Regions from separate parts of the Thalassotalea sp. PLHSN55 genome, predicted to be linked through region 3. Evidence: riboswitches for the same ligand, from Rfam matches in the RefSeq annotation. Region 3 holds a riboswitch; each other region holds the start of a gene.
What was found. A riboswitch is a leader RNA that binds a small molecule or an ion and turns the genes downstream of it on or off. The one in region 3 is predicted to bind cobalamin.
Positions count from the first base shown of each region.

Region 1: another riboswitch for cobalamin. It lies ahead of ACRRSQ_RS04680 (TonB-dependent receptor domain-containing protein); the one in region 3 lies ahead of ACRRSQ_RS05325 (hypothetical protein).
Region 2: another riboswitch for cobalamin. It lies ahead of cobO (cob(I)yrinic acid a,c-diamide adenosyltransferase); the one in region 3 lies ahead of ACRRSQ_RS05325 (hypothetical protein).

Region 1 is NZ_JBPDIH010000002.1:346,527-352,100, forward strand. Features, by position in the region: gene ACRRSQ_RS04675 (dipeptidase) at 1-667, shown strand, start outside; gene ACRRSQ_RS04680 (TonB-dependent receptor domain-containing protein) at 771-2,606, opposite strand; cobalamin riboswitch at 2,664-2,797, opposite strand; gene ACRRSQ_RS04685 (cobalamin-binding protein) at 2,824-3,684, opposite strand; gene ACRRSQ_RS04690 (cobyric acid synthase) at 3,681-5,237, opposite strand; gene cobU (bifunctional adenosylcobinamide kinase/adenosylcobinamide-phosphate guanylyltransferase) at 5,234-5,574, opposite strand, start outside.
Region 2 is NZ_JBPDIH010000007.1:251,380-256,953, forward strand. Features, by position in the region: gene ACRRSQ_RS15160 (YeiH family protein) at 1-829, shown strand, start outside; gene cobO (cob(I)yrinic acid a,c-diamide adenosyltransferase) at 896-1,507, opposite strand; adenosylcobalamin-variant (AdoCbl-variant) riboswitch at 1,653-1,732, opposite strand; gene ACRRSQ_RS15170 (M13 family metallopeptidase) at 1,867-3,927, opposite strand; gene ACRRSQ_RS15175 (TetR/AcrR family transcriptional regulator) at 4,148-4,828, opposite strand; gene ACRRSQ_RS15180 (threonine/serine ThrE exporter family protein) at 4,853-5,574, opposite strand, start outside.
Region 3 is NZ_JBPDIH010000002.1:498,817-504,390, forward strand. Features, by position in the region: gene ACRRSQ_RS05310 (protein kinase domain-containing protein) at 1-603, opposite strand, end outside; gene ACRRSQ_RS05315 (FHA domain-containing protein) at 690-1,712, opposite strand; gene ACRRSQ_RS05320 (cobyrinate a,c-diamide synthase) at 1,953-3,347, opposite strand; gene ACRRSQ_RS05325 (hypothetical protein) at 3,407-4,018, opposite strand; gene ACRRSQ_RS05330 (hypothetical protein) at 4,145-4,324, opposite strand; cobalamin riboswitch at 4,283-4,526, opposite strand; gene ACRRSQ_RS05335 (3-keto-disaccharide hydrolase) at 4,643-5,398, opposite strand; gene ACRRSQ_RS05340 (DUF7133 domain-containing protein) at 5,391-5,574, opposite strand, start outside.

The sequences.
Region 1 (5,574 bases), 150 kb from region 3:
CGATACTGATCTCACCATTACCGCCCTCGGTAAATCAGCTCATTCTTCAAAACCTGAGTATGGCGTTAATGCCATCACACATATTGCGAATTTACTCGCTTTTGAGCGCTGGCCAAATAATGCTGAAGGCGCGTTAGTTAATTTTATTAATGATAACTTAGGCATAGGTTTATACGGTGAAAAGTTTGGAGATATCGCTTACCAAGACGACTTTATGGGGAGAATGACCGTCTCTGCAACGTTATTAAAACAAGTTGAACAAGGTATTGAACTGACGATAAATGTTCGTCGACCACAAGGCAAAACAGCAGAGCAACTTACCGATGAAATTAATGCCGCGATTATTAACTGGCAAAGTAAACATAAAGTCAGTTTACTAGCTAGCCATAATAAAATTGGCGATCCTTGGCTATTAACCGATGCGCCGCACATTCCAACCTTGCTCTCCGTATTTTCTCATTACACAGGGATTGAAAATGCTCAACCAATTGCCATTGGTGGCGGCACCAATTCCCGTTTATTTCCAAATGCAGTAAGTTTTGGTCCGTCAATGCCAAATGTTGCATACACTGGGCATTCGGAATATGAATTTATTACCATGGAACAGTTTGTTTTAAACTTAAAAATGTATACCGCAGTCTTGGTTGAGTTAGCGAGTAAAAACTAATCTTTGTCTAGACTTGTAGCAATAAATAAAAAAACCAGCAACTGACATTGCTGGTTTTTTATTGTTTTTTGCTTCTATCTAAGCGAATAAAACACTAATTTTTTTAGAAAGTATACGTACCGGTCAACTGAAAGTTAGTTCCGTCAGCGGTATAATTGGTTGCTGTTTCATACTCTTTGTCAAACAAGTTATTGATCTTAGCGATTACCAGTAAATTCTCAGTTGCTTGGTAATCAACTGAAACGTCAAGGGTAATATACTTTTCTAACGTTGCGCCACTAGAGTCAAGACTAGAACCACGGTAATTCAACGCACCATTGGCTTTTAGGTCTTGCCATTGGTAACTGGCAGTATAATTAGCGGTTACTTTCGGACGACGATGCAATTGCTCACCGGTTTGTTTATCTTCAGTGCGAGTGTAAGCTAAAGCGACTTTTTGAGAGAAATCGTCAATATCTACTCGTAAGGTAGCTTCTGCACCTTCAATACCCGCTTTAGCGATATTGGCAGGTTTCCAGTTACCGCTGGCATCAGGCGCCCACGCAATTAAGTTTTCTACATCAGAGTTGTAAACCGCAAATTCAAAAGCGCCATTTTCAAACTGGTTTTTAACTAAAAATTCAGTACTTTCAATGCTTTCAGGTAATAAATCTGGGTTACCTTGACCAGGCCAATATAAATCGTTAAATGTTGGCGCTTTAAAGCCAGTACCTCGGTTTAAACTCACTAATAAATTTTCATCGACTTGATAGCCAAATGACACGTTATAAGTATTCTCACCACTTAAGCCAGATACTTCATCACGACGTACCGCACCTTCAAATAAAAATTGTGCCATTTGATGGCGTGCTTGTACAAATGCCGCACGCGTAATGCGCTCGTCTTTGTCCCAGCTGCTGTTGTTACCAGAGACTTGCTCATCATACCAATCAAAACCCGCGGTTAAGCTAGAAGCATCGCTAAAGCTATACTGACTCACTAATGAAAATTGGTCACGTTCAGTAGCAATAAAAGCAGCATCGTCTTTTTGGCCTGAAATGAAGTTAGCGCCTTCGTCTTGGCTAGTTGATAAAGATACTTCGGTGAAGAAATTTTCAACTTGGTATTGGCTGCCTACTTTTATCGAGTAGTTTTCATAGTCTTGTTCATTAGCGCCACCCCATTTAGGATCGTACTCTGAACCACCTTCTTCATAGCGAGAGACTAACTGAAACGATAATTCTTCAGATACTTGGCTTTTACCCACTAAACCAACTGAACGACGGTCGTAACCATCATCATCATCTTCATAAGTATTCGCGGTAAAACCGTCACTTTCTTCCATTGAAGCTGATAAGGTCAATGAGTGTTGCTCGTTGCCTAAACCTACTGCTCCTTCTGTTTTCCAAAAGCCATGGCTTCCCGTACCCGCCGAGACATAACCTTCACCTGAGGTAAGTTGCTTGGTAAATATTTGAATAACACCGCCAATTGCATCAGAACCCCAAAGCGCTGCACGCGGCCCTTTAACAATCTCAATACGCTCAATTAAACCAATAGACATCGCAGCAAAGTTAGTTGTGCCTAAAGTTGCAGAGCCGACACGCACGCCATCAACTAATACCAAGGTATGATCACTGTTAGTTCCGCGCATAAATACTGAGCTAGCTTGCCCAGCGCCGCCTTGGCTGACCACACTAATACCAGCAATAGTTTCTAATAAATCAGTAATATTTTGTGGTTGAATAAACTCAATATCTTGCTGAGAAATAACCTCAGTTGCCGATAACGACAAGAATTTATCTTGTTGCGTACGGTTTGCCGTTACCACAATATTTTCCATATCGTCTGTAGGCGTTGGAGCAGCTAATGCTGCACTTGAAAATACTACACTTGTTAATGCCAAATAAATTGGCGATTTTTTCATTTTTTTAGTTTGTACTAATTGTTTAGTTGTCATATTACCTCGTCTTAAAGTGCCCTCCGCACTTTATTGATCACCAGAAATTAAACACTGGCGATAATGAAGCAAGCTGTAGGCTGTCGGACTTATGCTCTCGATCAAGCAATTACCGTTGCGGGGGCAGTAGCAAATTTTCATTGCTTTCCCCTAAAGCTCGCCAAATAAAAGCAGAGTATTTCTGCTCGTTACGTTTTAATGCACTCTCTATTAGCTTTTAGCGATGCGCATCAATTTTTTCACACATATCTTCAACACCCGATAATAACCGTGTACTAAATCTATGCAGCAAATCTGCATTGACGTGAACAAAATGATTATTTTTCACGGCTGGAATTTCAGGCCATTGTTGCCAATTAACCACAGGTTGCACTTTTTTCGATTTTTCGTCTGGAATAATAATGATCTCTGGTTGAGCAACAATGACGTTTTCAATACCCACTTTTGGATATTGCGTTGGATTTTCACCAAAAACATTATCCCCCTGACAAATACCAAGCAGCTGACTCAACCAGGTGTCGTCGTTAATTGTCATCATAGGTTCAGGCCACAATTGGTAAAAAACCTTAGTTGAGCTTTTTCCGACTTGGCTGGTGCGAATTTGCTGTAACTTTTGCTCAAAGTGCTGCGCGACTTTTTTTGCTTGCTCTTCACGCGCGGTTAACTCGCCAAAATAGCGTATTTCTTTGGCGACATCTGCTACATTTTTAGGGTGGCTAAAAACCACGTTTAAGCCTAAACGCTGCATTTGTTCAATATCGCTTTGCTGATTACCTGTCGTCCAAGCAATCACTAAATCAGGTTTTAGCGCCAATATTTTTTCCATTTTTACGCCATGGTAACCACCAACACGTTCAATACTCAGCGCCTCCTCGGGAAAGTCTGAATACTCAACTGCGCCAACTATTTGTTTGCCTGCGCCAATATCAAACAGCATTTCAACAATATGAGGCGCCATGGCAATAATGCGCATATTTTGCTTTTGCTCATCACTGTCATTATCACCTGCGTGAACACTAGCAACCTGACTCACCAACAATAACGCGGTAAACACTATCGAGTTAAAAACTTTATTCATATCGGTGCCTTTTTTAATAGTGACTTATTTAATGTACCTTGTTGAATCACTTCGGTAATTTTTTCAATATCAAGGTATTGCTGACAAACACTGGCTAAACGCTCAAGCTGAATTTCACGATGTTCATCAAGGTCAATATGCTCGGTTATGCCATTATCTTTATCTACCCAATGTAAAATAAGCTCAGTAGCTTCGCGGCTATCAAACAGTCCATGCAAATAAGTTCCAATAATTTGCCCGTCTTGCGATACAACACCATCGGTCGTTAAGTTATCCGCGTCACATGCAGTGTCGACACTTAATTGAAGCTCGCTCAGCAGTGGCGAAGCTAATGCAGCACCTGAAGAACGTCCACAATGAATTTCATAACCTTTCACCTGACATGATTTGCCGGCTACGGTCATGGTGGCATGCGCCTTTGTTAAGGTTTTATCCGCGCTTAACACGGTAGTGATATCTAAAAAGCCTAAACCATCAACCCCCACTTTTGCCTGCGTTGAACTCGACTCAATACCTAAAGGGTCGAAAATTTTATTGCCCAACATTTGATAGCCACCACAAATACCAAGTACTTTGCCGCCGTAACGTAAATGGCGCTGAATTTGCTCTTGCCATCCTTGGGCTTTAACAAAGGCTAAATCCTCAATAACATTTTTGCTGCCGGGTAAAATAATTAAGTCACAATCGGGTATGCGCTCGCCTACGCGCACATAAGTTAAGTTGATATGCTGATGCAGCCTTAACGCGTCAAAATCGGTATGATTACTAATATGAGGTAATAACGGCACCGCAATATTGATAATGCGCGCATCCGACTCTGTGGTAAGTTTATTATCGATGGCAATAGCATCTTCAGCATCAAGCGCTAAATCGTGCAAATACGGTAAAACGCCAAGAACCGGCTTACCGGTTTTTTCTTCTAGCCAATCAAGGCCTGATTCAAGCAATTTAATATCACCGCGAAAGCGGTTAATCACAAAACCTTTTACCCGTGCTTGTTCACTTTCACTAAGTAGCGCGAGTGTACCAACTAAGTGCGCAAAAACGCCGCCTTTGTCGATATCTGCAACTAAAATAACAGGACAATCAACCGCTTCAGCGTAACCCATATTGGCGATATCATTAGCACGCAAATTAATTTCAGCCGGGCTGCCTGCGCCTTCCACCATCAAGACATTAAAATCATTAGCCAAACGCTGGTGTGAGGTGAGTACCGCATCCATCGCCACTTTTTTATAGTCGTGGTAACTATCTGCTTCCATGTTTGAAATGGCTTTACCATGCACTATCACTTGCGCGCCAGTATCGCTGTTAGGCTTTAATAATATCGGGTTAAAATCAACGCGAAGCGGCGTTTTTGCAGCAATGGCTTGTAAGGCTTGAGCGCGACCAATTTCACCACCATCACTGGTCACAGCACTATTAAGCGCCATATTTTGCGGCTTAAATGGCGCAACCTTATAACCTAAATTAACAAAGACTCGGCACAGACCAGCAACTAAAGTACTTTTACCGGCATCAGACGTGGTGCCTTGCACCATTAAGGTTTTCATGGATTCATCTCAGTATTTGCATCATTTTTTAGCGTCAGTGGTAAACCCGCCATAATAAAATCAACGTGGCTGGCAATTTTGCCAATGTCTTGATGAAGCCAACCGGCTTGGTCAACAAAATCACGCGCAAGATCGCCAAGTGGCACTATGCCATGTCCTACTTCATTACTGACTAAAATCAAGGTTTTCTCTGTTGAATGCGACAAGCGTTCAAGCAATTGCAACAATGCCGCTTTTTCTTGCTGCCATAAATCAAGCGCGCCTTTGCATAAACAATTACTGAGCCACAACGTTAAACAGTCAACCAACACACAATCGCTATCGTTAAAAGCTTGTT
Region 2 (5,574 bases), on a different contig from region 3:
ACAATCGGGTATTGCATTTTGTTCAACCGCGCTGCTGAGAATGGCAGTGGCTTTAGTGGGAGTGCGAATAGCCTTTGCTGATGTCATGTCTTTAGGCTTTGAAGCACCATTGTTGATTATTGCATCTATGATAGTTTCTATGGGCTTTGCGGTTGTGCTTGCTCGATTATTGTCATTACCGACCTCGTTTGGTGTGTTATCGGGTGGCGCAGTGGCAATATGTGGCGTATCTGCGGCAGCGGCTATATCAACGGTATTGCCTAAAAACGCGCAGTTTGAAAAGTTTTTTGCATTAACCGTTGTCAGTATTACCGCGCTCGGCACGATGGCGATGATTTTTTACCCGATTGTGGTAACTACGCTAGGTTTATCAGATCAACTTGCAGGCGTATTTCTTGGCGGCGCTATTCACGATGTTGCCCAAGTTGCAGGTGCCGGTTATTCGGTTTCAGAAACCACTGGCGATATTGCGATGTATATTAAGCTAATGCGTGTTGCTTTATTATTGCCGATTGTGATGATCATTTTTTGGCTATTCAAAGGGCAAGGACAAAGTAGCAAGAAAGGCGTTAGCAGCTTTATACCAAGCTTTTTAGTGGTGTTTTTTGTCTTGGCGTTAGTGAATAATTTAGGACTGTTACCAACCGCTTTGGTTGATGTGATTAAAATATTATCTCAATGGTTTCTTGTCATTGCTATGGTCGCAATAGGTATTAAAACCTCGTTAGCTCAAGTGCTGTCGGTTGGCTGGAAACCGATATTTTTACTGACCTGCGAAACGCTATTTTTTGCGGTGTTGATCATCTTGGGCGTTTTGTATTGCTTATAGACAAGACAATCATAGTTTCAGAAAAAGTCGAACCTTAAGGTGTGTAACGTTCGACTTTTCAGTTAGTTACCAATCAATGCCTTTTTGCGCTTTAATGCCAGCATTAAAGGCGTGGCGCGTTGGTTGAACTTCGCTGATGGTGTCGGCAATATCAAGTAATGAACGATGACAAGCACGCCCCGTTACAACCACATGCTGGTTAACTGGGCGATTAGTTATTGCGTCTAGCACGTCGTCTAAATCTAGATATTTGTACGACAACATGTAAGTCAGTTCATCTAATAAAACCAGATCAATGCTATCGTCGGCTAACATTTTCTTAGCTTCAGCCCAAACCGCGGTTGCAGCAGCAATATCTTTACTTTTATCTTGGGTATTCCAAGTAAAGCCGGTATTCATTACGTGAAAAGTTACGCCATTTTTTTCTAATAAGTTACGTTCGCCGCTATCCCACTGGCCTTTAATAAATTGCGCAACGCCAGCGGTTAAACCGTGGCCAACCGCACGAGTTACTGTACCAAAACCCGACGTTGACTTGCCTTTACCGTTACCAGTAATAACAATAAGTATGCCGCGTTCTTCGGTTGCTGAGTCAACTTTTGCATCAATTTTGTCTTTGAGCTTTTGCATGCGTTGTTGGTGCTTTTCTTCACTAGAAAGAGATTTTTTGTCTGTCATAAGAGGAGCCTTAATATTTTAAGGATACCAATGTAGGAGCGAAAGTAGTGCGCTGGACCATTTTGATTCAGACACTCTTCGTGTTTTCCCGCACGAATATCTATTTAATCTAATTGTTTTTTAGCTTAGTCATTTAGCTTAGCTTTTGGCGGCAGGTACTCTGGCTTTACAGTTGCGGGAACAGCAATGGACTTTCACCATTTTCCCCTGCGAGTCAATCACCGAATTCTTTAACGGCAATTAAACTGCACCAGTTTACCTTGTCGTTAATAGCAGCGCAAAACAATAAAAATTGTTTGATAAAAAAGGGCCTGTTGGCCCTTTTTACATTGCGATTAACGATAAAACCTAGTGCTTAATTACCAAATTTTTACGCGTTTCTCAGGGGCAATATACATGGCATCACCTTCTTTTACGTCAAAGGCTTGGTAGAATTCATTCATGTTTGATAAAGAACCTAAGGCTCTAAATTCACCCGGTGAATGTGGGTCAGTTGCCACGCGGTTGCGCATCGCCTTCTCTACAAATTTTGAACGCCAGATTTGCGCGTAACCCATAAAGAAACGTTGATCGCCAGTTAAACCGTCGATAATTGGTGCTTCTTGACCATTTAAAGAGGCTTTATAGGCTTTATATGCGATAGTAACACCTGATAAATCACCAATGTTTTCGCCTAAGGTTAGCTCACCATTAACATGTAAACCTTCAAATACTTCGTAACCCGCGTATTGCTCAACAAGTATTTGGGTGCGCTTAGCAAATTCTGCTAAGTCTTGCTCTGTCCACCAATTTCTTAGGTTGCCGTCGGCATCGTACTTACTGCCTTGGTCATCAAAACCGTGGCCCATTTCATGGCCAATTACCGCGCCAATGCCGCCGTAATTTACTGCGTCATCTGCTGCCATATTGAAAAATGGTGGTTGTAATATTGCTGCAGGAAATACAATTTCATTCACGGTTGGGTTGTAATAAGCATTAACGGTTTGTGGTGTCATACCCCATTCCCAATCTTGAATTGGACCACCTAATTTTTCAACTTCTTTGTGATGACCCACCATGCCAGAGCGGACAATGTTGCCAACTAAATCATCTGCTGAAATCGTTAATTTTGAGTAATCCTGCCACTTATCTGGGTAACCAATTTTAGGAGTAAATGCCGCTAATTTCACATGCGCTGCAGCTTTGGTGTCTGTGCCCATCCACTCAAGCTCGTCAATGCTTGCGCCATAAGCGCTACGCAAATTTTCCACCAACTGACTCATGCGAGTTTTCGCTTCAGGTTTAAAATGACGACCTACGTAGATTTTCCCAATAACTTCACCTAGGTTATTATTAACAACACTTACACCGCGCTTCCATTGTGGGCGTTGCTCTTGGCGACCATTGAGCTGTTTTGAATAGAAATCAAAATTCTCATTATCAATTTCTTCAGTTAAATAAACCGCATAGGCACTTAAGGTATGAAACGTTAAGTAAGTTTGCCAGTCAGCTAAAGAAGATTTAGCGAAAACTTTACCAAAACCTTCAATGAAATCAGGTTGGTTAATAATAATGTCTTTTTGCTTAGCCACGCCTTGAGCATCAAGGTAAGCTGACCAATTAAAGTCGCCTGCTAATTCAGCTAATTGGCTCACTTGGAATTTATTGTAACGCTTTTCGCTATCACGACTTTGTACACGAGTCCAGTGGTAACCCGCGAGCTCAGTTTCCATTGCTAGAATAGTTTCTGCAGCAGCTTTACCGTCTTTAACGCCGGCAAGGTTAAACATATTTTCGATATGTGCTAAATAACCCTCGCGCATGTTTACAAAGCGCTCAGCTTCATTAAAGTAATAATCACGATCTGGCAAGCCTAAACCACTTTGCCAAATATGCGTGGCGTAACGAGATGAATCTTTGGCATCAACGTTAATGTAAAACGCTAGTGGGTTATTCACACCTGCGGCTTGATATTTACCAAAAAAACTGGCTAATTGATCTTTGTTTTTGAGTTGGTTGATATCGTCAAAAATAAATTGAATTGGCGTCGTACCTGCTTGGTTGCGCGCTTCACTGTTCATAAATGAACGAAATAGGTCAGCCACTTTTTGTTCGTCGCTACCTTCAACTAAGTTTGTTTGACCTGCTAACTCTTCAATAATTGCTTTTACCGCATCATCAGCATCGTCACGTAAGTCATAAAAAGAACCGACGGCCGTTTTATCGCCCGGAATTTCTGTGGCGTTTAACCAGCCACCATTAATGTAGCGATAAAAGTTATCTTGCGGACGAACACTCATGTCCATGTTAGCTTTTTCAATACCAGAAACTAACGCTTTTTTAACAGGTTGAATTTGTGCTTGTGGCGCTTGTTCTGTTGTATTACAGCCAGCCACAAGTAGCAGCGATGAACAAAGTGCACCGGTGATCAATGTTTTCATGATATTCCCACTTGTTTATTTGTCGTTGTTATTGTTAATTAATAAAACATCTAGCTTTTGTGTCTAGTTCGCTAATGATTGTGCTAAGCGAATTTAGGTAGATGTCGAAACGTTTAAATAGTAAGGAGTGTGCAATGTAATTGCCAGCGCTAGCAACATCTGTTTACATCTATTTACATTTGCTAGGGACTTGGTTGTACAAAGATTTTTACGCTTGTGGTTATTGGCTTTTACTTTGATTGAGAAAAAGGTTGAGGGCACATTCACACATTTCATCAATATTGTGGCTGTCTGCGTATATTCCGTCGATAAGTAAACGGGCAATGCCGTGCATAGTGCCCCAAGTGACTTGTGCTAAACGTAATGAGTTTTCATCAGCGGGCAAAATACCTTGTTGCTGCCAAGTTTTGGTCATTTCAACTTGGTATTGAAAACTCGGGTAGGCGGCGTCTCGTAGCGATTGTGTACTGGTGGCATCTTTCCAAATAGTGCGGCCGAACATTAAATCGTAAACCGACGGATTTTCGGCGGCAAACTGAATGTAACGCATGAAAAACTGGCGATAGCGTTGTTCATTGCTTAATGATTGATCGTTAAATACTTGCTCTTCAATTGCTTTCCACGCCATAAAACCTTGCGCGGCAACTGCGCACAATAGGTCGTTTTTATCGGTAAAGTGATGATAAGCAGCGGTTCTTGAAACACCGACACTAAGCGCTAATTTTCTAAGTGATAAGTTGTCGATGCCATCTGCTTCAATCATCTTAGTTGCGGCACTCACTAAGGTACTTTGCAAGCTGCCGTGATGATACTTAGCCTTGGTTTTTTCATTGCTTTTACCAATGCTTTTGTTATGGCTTTTTTCACTGCTGTTTTTATTTTTATCGGTGTTATTCATCATTAGCGCTAAGTTAATTTATGTATATTAAAGTGTTTTTCTACTCGGTAATGCAACATTAGAAAAAATTAATCCTGCCACTAGCGACATAAAAATTAAAAATGTTTGTGAACCTAAATCGGTTGTTTGAATAATAGATTGCCCAGTGACTAAGGTATTTAAGCCCATATAGACTTTACTGCCGGGCACTAAGACAACTAAGCCTAATAACTTAACAATACTCGACGGTAAATTCATCACCCGAGAAAAGATATTACCATAAATGCCTAAAATAAACGCACCTGCAAATGCGCCCAGTGCGGCACCTAAATAATGTGCACCCCATAATGAGGCGCCATAAGCGACGTAACCTGCCACTAAGCCCCAAAGGGCATCTTTTACTCTGACTTTAAATAAAATAATTAAACACACGGATAATATAGTAACCGCGAGCCAAGTCGCCCATTGCGGGATCATTTCAGGCGCAACATAGGTAATGTTTCCCCAGAATATTTGCCCTAAGGTGACGCCAAGCAGTGCGCCAAAATAAAGCTTAAATAACACCATGATCGCATCCATGATGCGTGCCGTGCCTGAAATTAAGTTGCGAGAGGCAAGTTCTGACAAACCTAAGGTAAGTGCTAAACCCGGAATAAAGGCAATAATGCTTGATAAGATAACCAGTGGCACATTAATGCCGGGATCAATTAAAGTAATTGCCGAGGCAAGTAACGCCGAAGTAATCGCTGAAATAGGCTCTAGCATATCGG
Region 3 (5,574 bases):
CTGACCATTCACCCATTCCATGACAATAAAATTAGCGTCACTCTCCCCTGCACTCTCCCCTTTACTAATACCAGAACTAATACCGGAACTAGTACCAGAGCTGGTATCGCGAGCAATATCATAAACAGTCACTATATTGGGGTGATTAAGTTTAGAAATGGTTTTTGCTTCTGCCAAAATTAACGACTCGGCATTGGCACCAGCATTAGCATGAAGACGTAACATTTTCATGGCAACAAAGCGCTCTAGCGCTAAGTCTTTGGCTTTATACACCGCGCCCATGCCGCCTTTGCCTAAAATATCAATAATTTTAAAATGCGCCATGCTGTTGGTCAGCTGATGTTCAGCACTACTTCCAGTTCCATTGTCGGCACGATTGTCAGACACGGTATCACTATTTTGCTCAGCTTGAGTTAGCGCTTCGTCGGTTTTACTGCTTAGGTCTTTGCTCTGTTGATTTTGATTAACAACTAAGGTATCTGCCAAGTTAAAATCAGCACAATCGCTTGCGCAGTCACTGGCACACTGAGGGGTTTTAGGCGTATTAGAATTGTTATTGTCTTGCTTCAATTTCTGACCATATTGGCCAAAAAAATTGACCATATAATTATGCTATTAGTGCAATAATCACATGGTCATGATGATATGTCGATAAGTTAATGATTAGAAAATAAGGTAAACCTATCTGATTAATTTAACTGACTATATTCCTTTGCTTCCTGGCTAGGCTCTACATGAATGGTTTGACTAGTATCACATTCAGTAACATCACCTTTAATAACGCAAAAATTCTTTGATGCTAAACGTAATTTTCCCGCTTTGCGTTCAATAATATCGCTTGATTCACAGTTGTTATTTAACGCATCAACAAACTGTTTGCGAATACGGTAAATTTGAATATTTAAATGGCTCGCATCCATGCCCAAGTCTTTGACTAAATGCTCGGCATATAGCCAACCCTGTTCGCTGTCGCTTAGGCCAGCTTGCATATCAGCCGCGCGTTGTCTTGCCAATGTCAGCGTTAGGTAGTGATGGCTGCGCACCAGTAAATCAATATTTTCGCCACCGGTTTGCATAAATAGCTGGGTGCTTTCTTCATCTAAGCTGGTATTAAACGTAAAGCGAATATCATCAAGCGAGGTAACGGTTGGTCTGAGTATTTGTGTATCAGCCACGGCGCGATTAATTTGTAATTGCCAAGATAAGCCATCGACGGTGAGAATTTCTTGATCGCTTAATTCCGCTGAGGTTACCGACTGGCTGAGGTTGTCGTCTAATATTTCTTGCCACCACGAATAGGTTTGATTATTAAAGCTTAGCACCATAGGTTGCGCTTCTTTACTGGGCAAAAGGTGAAAATATTCCAGTTCGATGGCTTTGCTATTGTGGGCAATCGGAATTAAGCAGTCGCACGGCGGATTAATATCGAGCACTTGAAACGCATTAGCAGATTTACTGGCAAATGTTATTACATCGTCTTTTTTAAGATGCGCAATTTGCTCTCGCGCCAGCTTGTTGCCATTAAGCCAGGTACCATTGCTACTAACGTCGCGCAGTAACCAATGTTCACCGTTCCATTCAATAAACGCATGCACTTTTGAAATATAAGGATCGGAAATATTGGTATTAACCGAACATTGCAAGCGACCAAAGCTATGATGAGATTGTAATAAACTGCTTTGTTGATTGTGTTTATTTAATAAAGTGGCCATGTGCTGAGCTCCTTTTTATCTATGTATTAATCGCTAAATTACAATTCAACGATTAATAGTAAGTAATGCACAAGTGTCGACGAGTAATATCCCTATGACTGACTTGTTCAGTTAGTTTGCCTGATTTAGTCAACCAATAACATACTTTATGCTCGATTTCACTGAAACGCTGACTGACGAATGAGGCCTTTAAGCACTTTAACACTATTTTAAAAACACAAGATTTTGTATTACACGCAATTACAATGACGTAACACCTGACTTATTGAACATGGCAATGGCTAAACTTGGGTTACTGGGTAAATACCAATGCATATAAGAGGCAAGAATATTATTATGCTGATAAACAAATTCGCCTAAACGTTCACTCGGGTGATGAGTTGTTTGCGCAATCGGTTCGATAGACACTTCAGCGCTGGAATAATGAAAGCTATGACCGCGCATTATCGGGTTTGCAGTTTGTTCTTGGCATAACATCGATAAGTTAACCCACTGCGAGCCAATCGCAGCCAGCTTTTTCTGCATAACCGCTTTACCCGGTAGTAAGCCGAGCATAGGGAATTTTTGCCCAGATAAGTCAGTAAGTTGCTCTAGCAGATATAACATGCCGCCACATTCAGCAATTATTGGTTTTTGACTATTAGCAAAGCTTTGAACGCTATTGATAAAACTGACATTAGTTTTTAGTTTTTCCGCGTACAATTCTGGGTAACCACCGGGGATATATAAAATATCACCATCAGGTAAGTGCTTATCGGTTAGTGCAGAGCAGTAAATAATGTCTGCGCCTGCTTGCTTTAAAAAGGCGATATTCGCGGCATAAATAAAGCTAAAGGCAGCGTCGCGAATAATAATAATGCGAGTACCTGACAATGCCTGCTCATTGCCTTGTAGCTGTGCGGTTTGTTGTGCGCTAAAAAACTCGACTTTTTCCGGTAAATTAACCAGTTTAGTATTGGCGATGTAGCTAGCCGCTTGATCAAGTTGGCTATCAATATCCGCCAATTCTTGTGCCTGTACTAAACCTAAATGACGCTCCGGCAAAGTAATGCTATCGTCTTTTGGCATGCGGCCGTAATACGTAAATTCATCAGGTAAACTATTACTGAGTAACTCGCCATGTCGGTCGCTATTAACACGATTGGCAAGCACCCCAGAAAAAGGCATGTTTTCACGAAACTTGGCTAAACCAAAGGTAACCGCGGCAAAGGTTTGCGCCATGGCTTTGGCGTCAATCACGCCCAGTACGGGAATATTAAAATACTCGGCTAAATCTGCGCTACTTGGCGTGCCGTCAAATAGCCCCATGACTCCTTCAATTAAGATCAGATCTGACTCTTGTGCCGCACGATATAGCAGCTCTTGGCAACCCTGCTCGCCGACTAACCAAAGATCTAATTGATATACTAGCTCTTCACTGGCTTGCCTGAGGATCATAGGATCAATAAAGTCTGGCCCGACTTTAAATACCGTGACCTTGCGCCCTAAATTACGGTGATAGCGCGCGAGTGCAGCAGTTACGGTGGTTTTGCCTGAGCCTGAATGCGGCGCTGCAACAATGAGTGCAGAACACTTTACGCCGCTACCTGCTTGCTGCTGCGGTCGATGCCTAAAGGCTTTATTTTCTATAGCCACTGATAAACTCCTTCAATGAAAATACCTTGCTCGATAATGTAAAAATCAACTTCAGCAAACTAATGTTTATGTTTAACATTGGCGGCGTTATTGATGGTTTTGTCAGCAAAGAAATGGCTCAGGTTAAAGTCAATCACCACCGCTGACAGCACATAAAAGGTCGGGTTAACAATATATTTGAAAAAGTACTTATCAACACGCGCTGAATATTCAGCCCAAGACAGTTCAGGGAACTTGCCAGAGAATGCGTAATAACTACCATTTGAGATAAAAAAGGCGATTGAGCTTGCCGCAAATAACGCAAAGGCAACTTGCAGCACATTTATTTGCCGGCCCTTTTGCTGCCAGTTGGGGCGAGCATAAAAACCTGCCGCAAACATCACACCATAGCTTAAGACCAATGCCGGATACGAGGTGGTAATGCAGTCACCAAACTGACCACGGTAATACGATGACGCCATATCGATAGTCACGCTAAGCAGATAAAAAAACCAAAAGGCTTTCATATTACGTAAATACATACCCGCCAAGAAAAAAATAGCAATTGAAGCGCTCGGCAAATGATTCAAACTGGCAAAGTGATGCGTACGAGTTGCCAGCATAAGCAAAGTTAATACGGCAAAAATGGCAAAGACCAAACGAATGGGTAAATTTGAGGTGGCTGATTTCATAACAATACCGCTATTTAACAAACAATTAATAGTAACGGTGGTGGAAATCAAAGTAGGTAAACGAGTTAAGACATGCTGCCAATGAAAATAACGTTCACAATGATAAAACGCGACAATGCACCTTTATCAATGCGCTTTTATGATTTCATTTTCAGGCAGTAAGACAAACCGTGTACTTTTCTCTGAATAACCGCCCACCGCAGTTGTCGAGTAATATTTATCAATAGCAGCTAACGATATTCGAATGGCGTTAAACTTTGCGCTAAAAATAAATATGATCAGGCCGGTCTCCGGACTCCTGTTCATCGCATCTGCAACACCTTCCCATATTTATCATCAAAGCCTGTTGGCTAAGCGATTTTATACAGTGGTTTTGTTGCTGCTCACAGTTACCGTTGCGGGGGCAGTACTGGCATTTCACCAGTTTCACGTTTCATCTTAAAGCGTTATTTTTCTGATAATTTTTATCTGTAAAATAACACAAGACACCTAAATCAAGGCAGATCTTACGGCATGCATCTAGGTTATTCAACCGCTATGCAAATTTATAAAACCAGCTTTTACAAAAACAAATAATTATTGATATCTACTAAGGCGAGCTAAAAACATTCCGGTCGTTCAACCTTACAATTCCCTCAGCCAAATATTTCTAAAGCTAATTTCACCATTGTGATCTTGCAGCAATATAGGTTTACAGCCATGTGCGTTGAAGTATTTTGCTTTACCAACATACATAGTTGTGCCTTCTATTTCAAAGTGGTCTTGTATTAATACGCCATTATGTAACACGGTAATATGTGCGGGTTTAGTAAGGACACCAGCGTTATCAAATTGAGGTGCGCGGAAAATAATGTCAAACGTATTCCATTTACCACTCGGCGATAAAGCATCAACCAAAGGCGCTGCTTGCTTATAAATTGAACCGGCCTGACCATTTACGTAAATTTTATTGTTATATGTATCAAGAATCTGGACCTCATAACGCTCTTGTATTTTAATACCGCTATTAGCATGAAGAGGTGCATCTTTACGGCGTTCACTCACGATAGGCGCACGCCATTCTAAGTGTAATTGCATATCACAAAAGCTCTGCTTAGTAACAATAGAGCCTGTTTTGGGTTTCACCGTTAAACGGTCGTTTTCGTAAATCCAATTAACCGGCTTTCCATTAGTATGCTGCCAATATTTTTCTACGTCACTTGCTTGTTGTAGTAAAGGAATTGCGTCTGACGGAATTGGGGTTACTTGTACTTTTTTAGGTACTGGATGCCAAATCTCAGTTAATTTAGGATCTACTTTATTCCCATATGTTGCTGTCGTTGTTATTAACCCTATTAGAATAGCGCTTACTTTACTTAGCTTTATAATGTTATTAGTCATGAGTATTTGCGCCTTTAAATTCAGTAGATTGAAGTAACTTATTTACGTTATATCTAAGTACTTTTCCCATGAGAGGTTGATTCTTATTATCGTTTACATCATTTAAAGTTAAGGTATACAACTGACCTGTAATTAATTTTTCAGTGATAACTTTTATGCTTTTTTTATCTTTATCT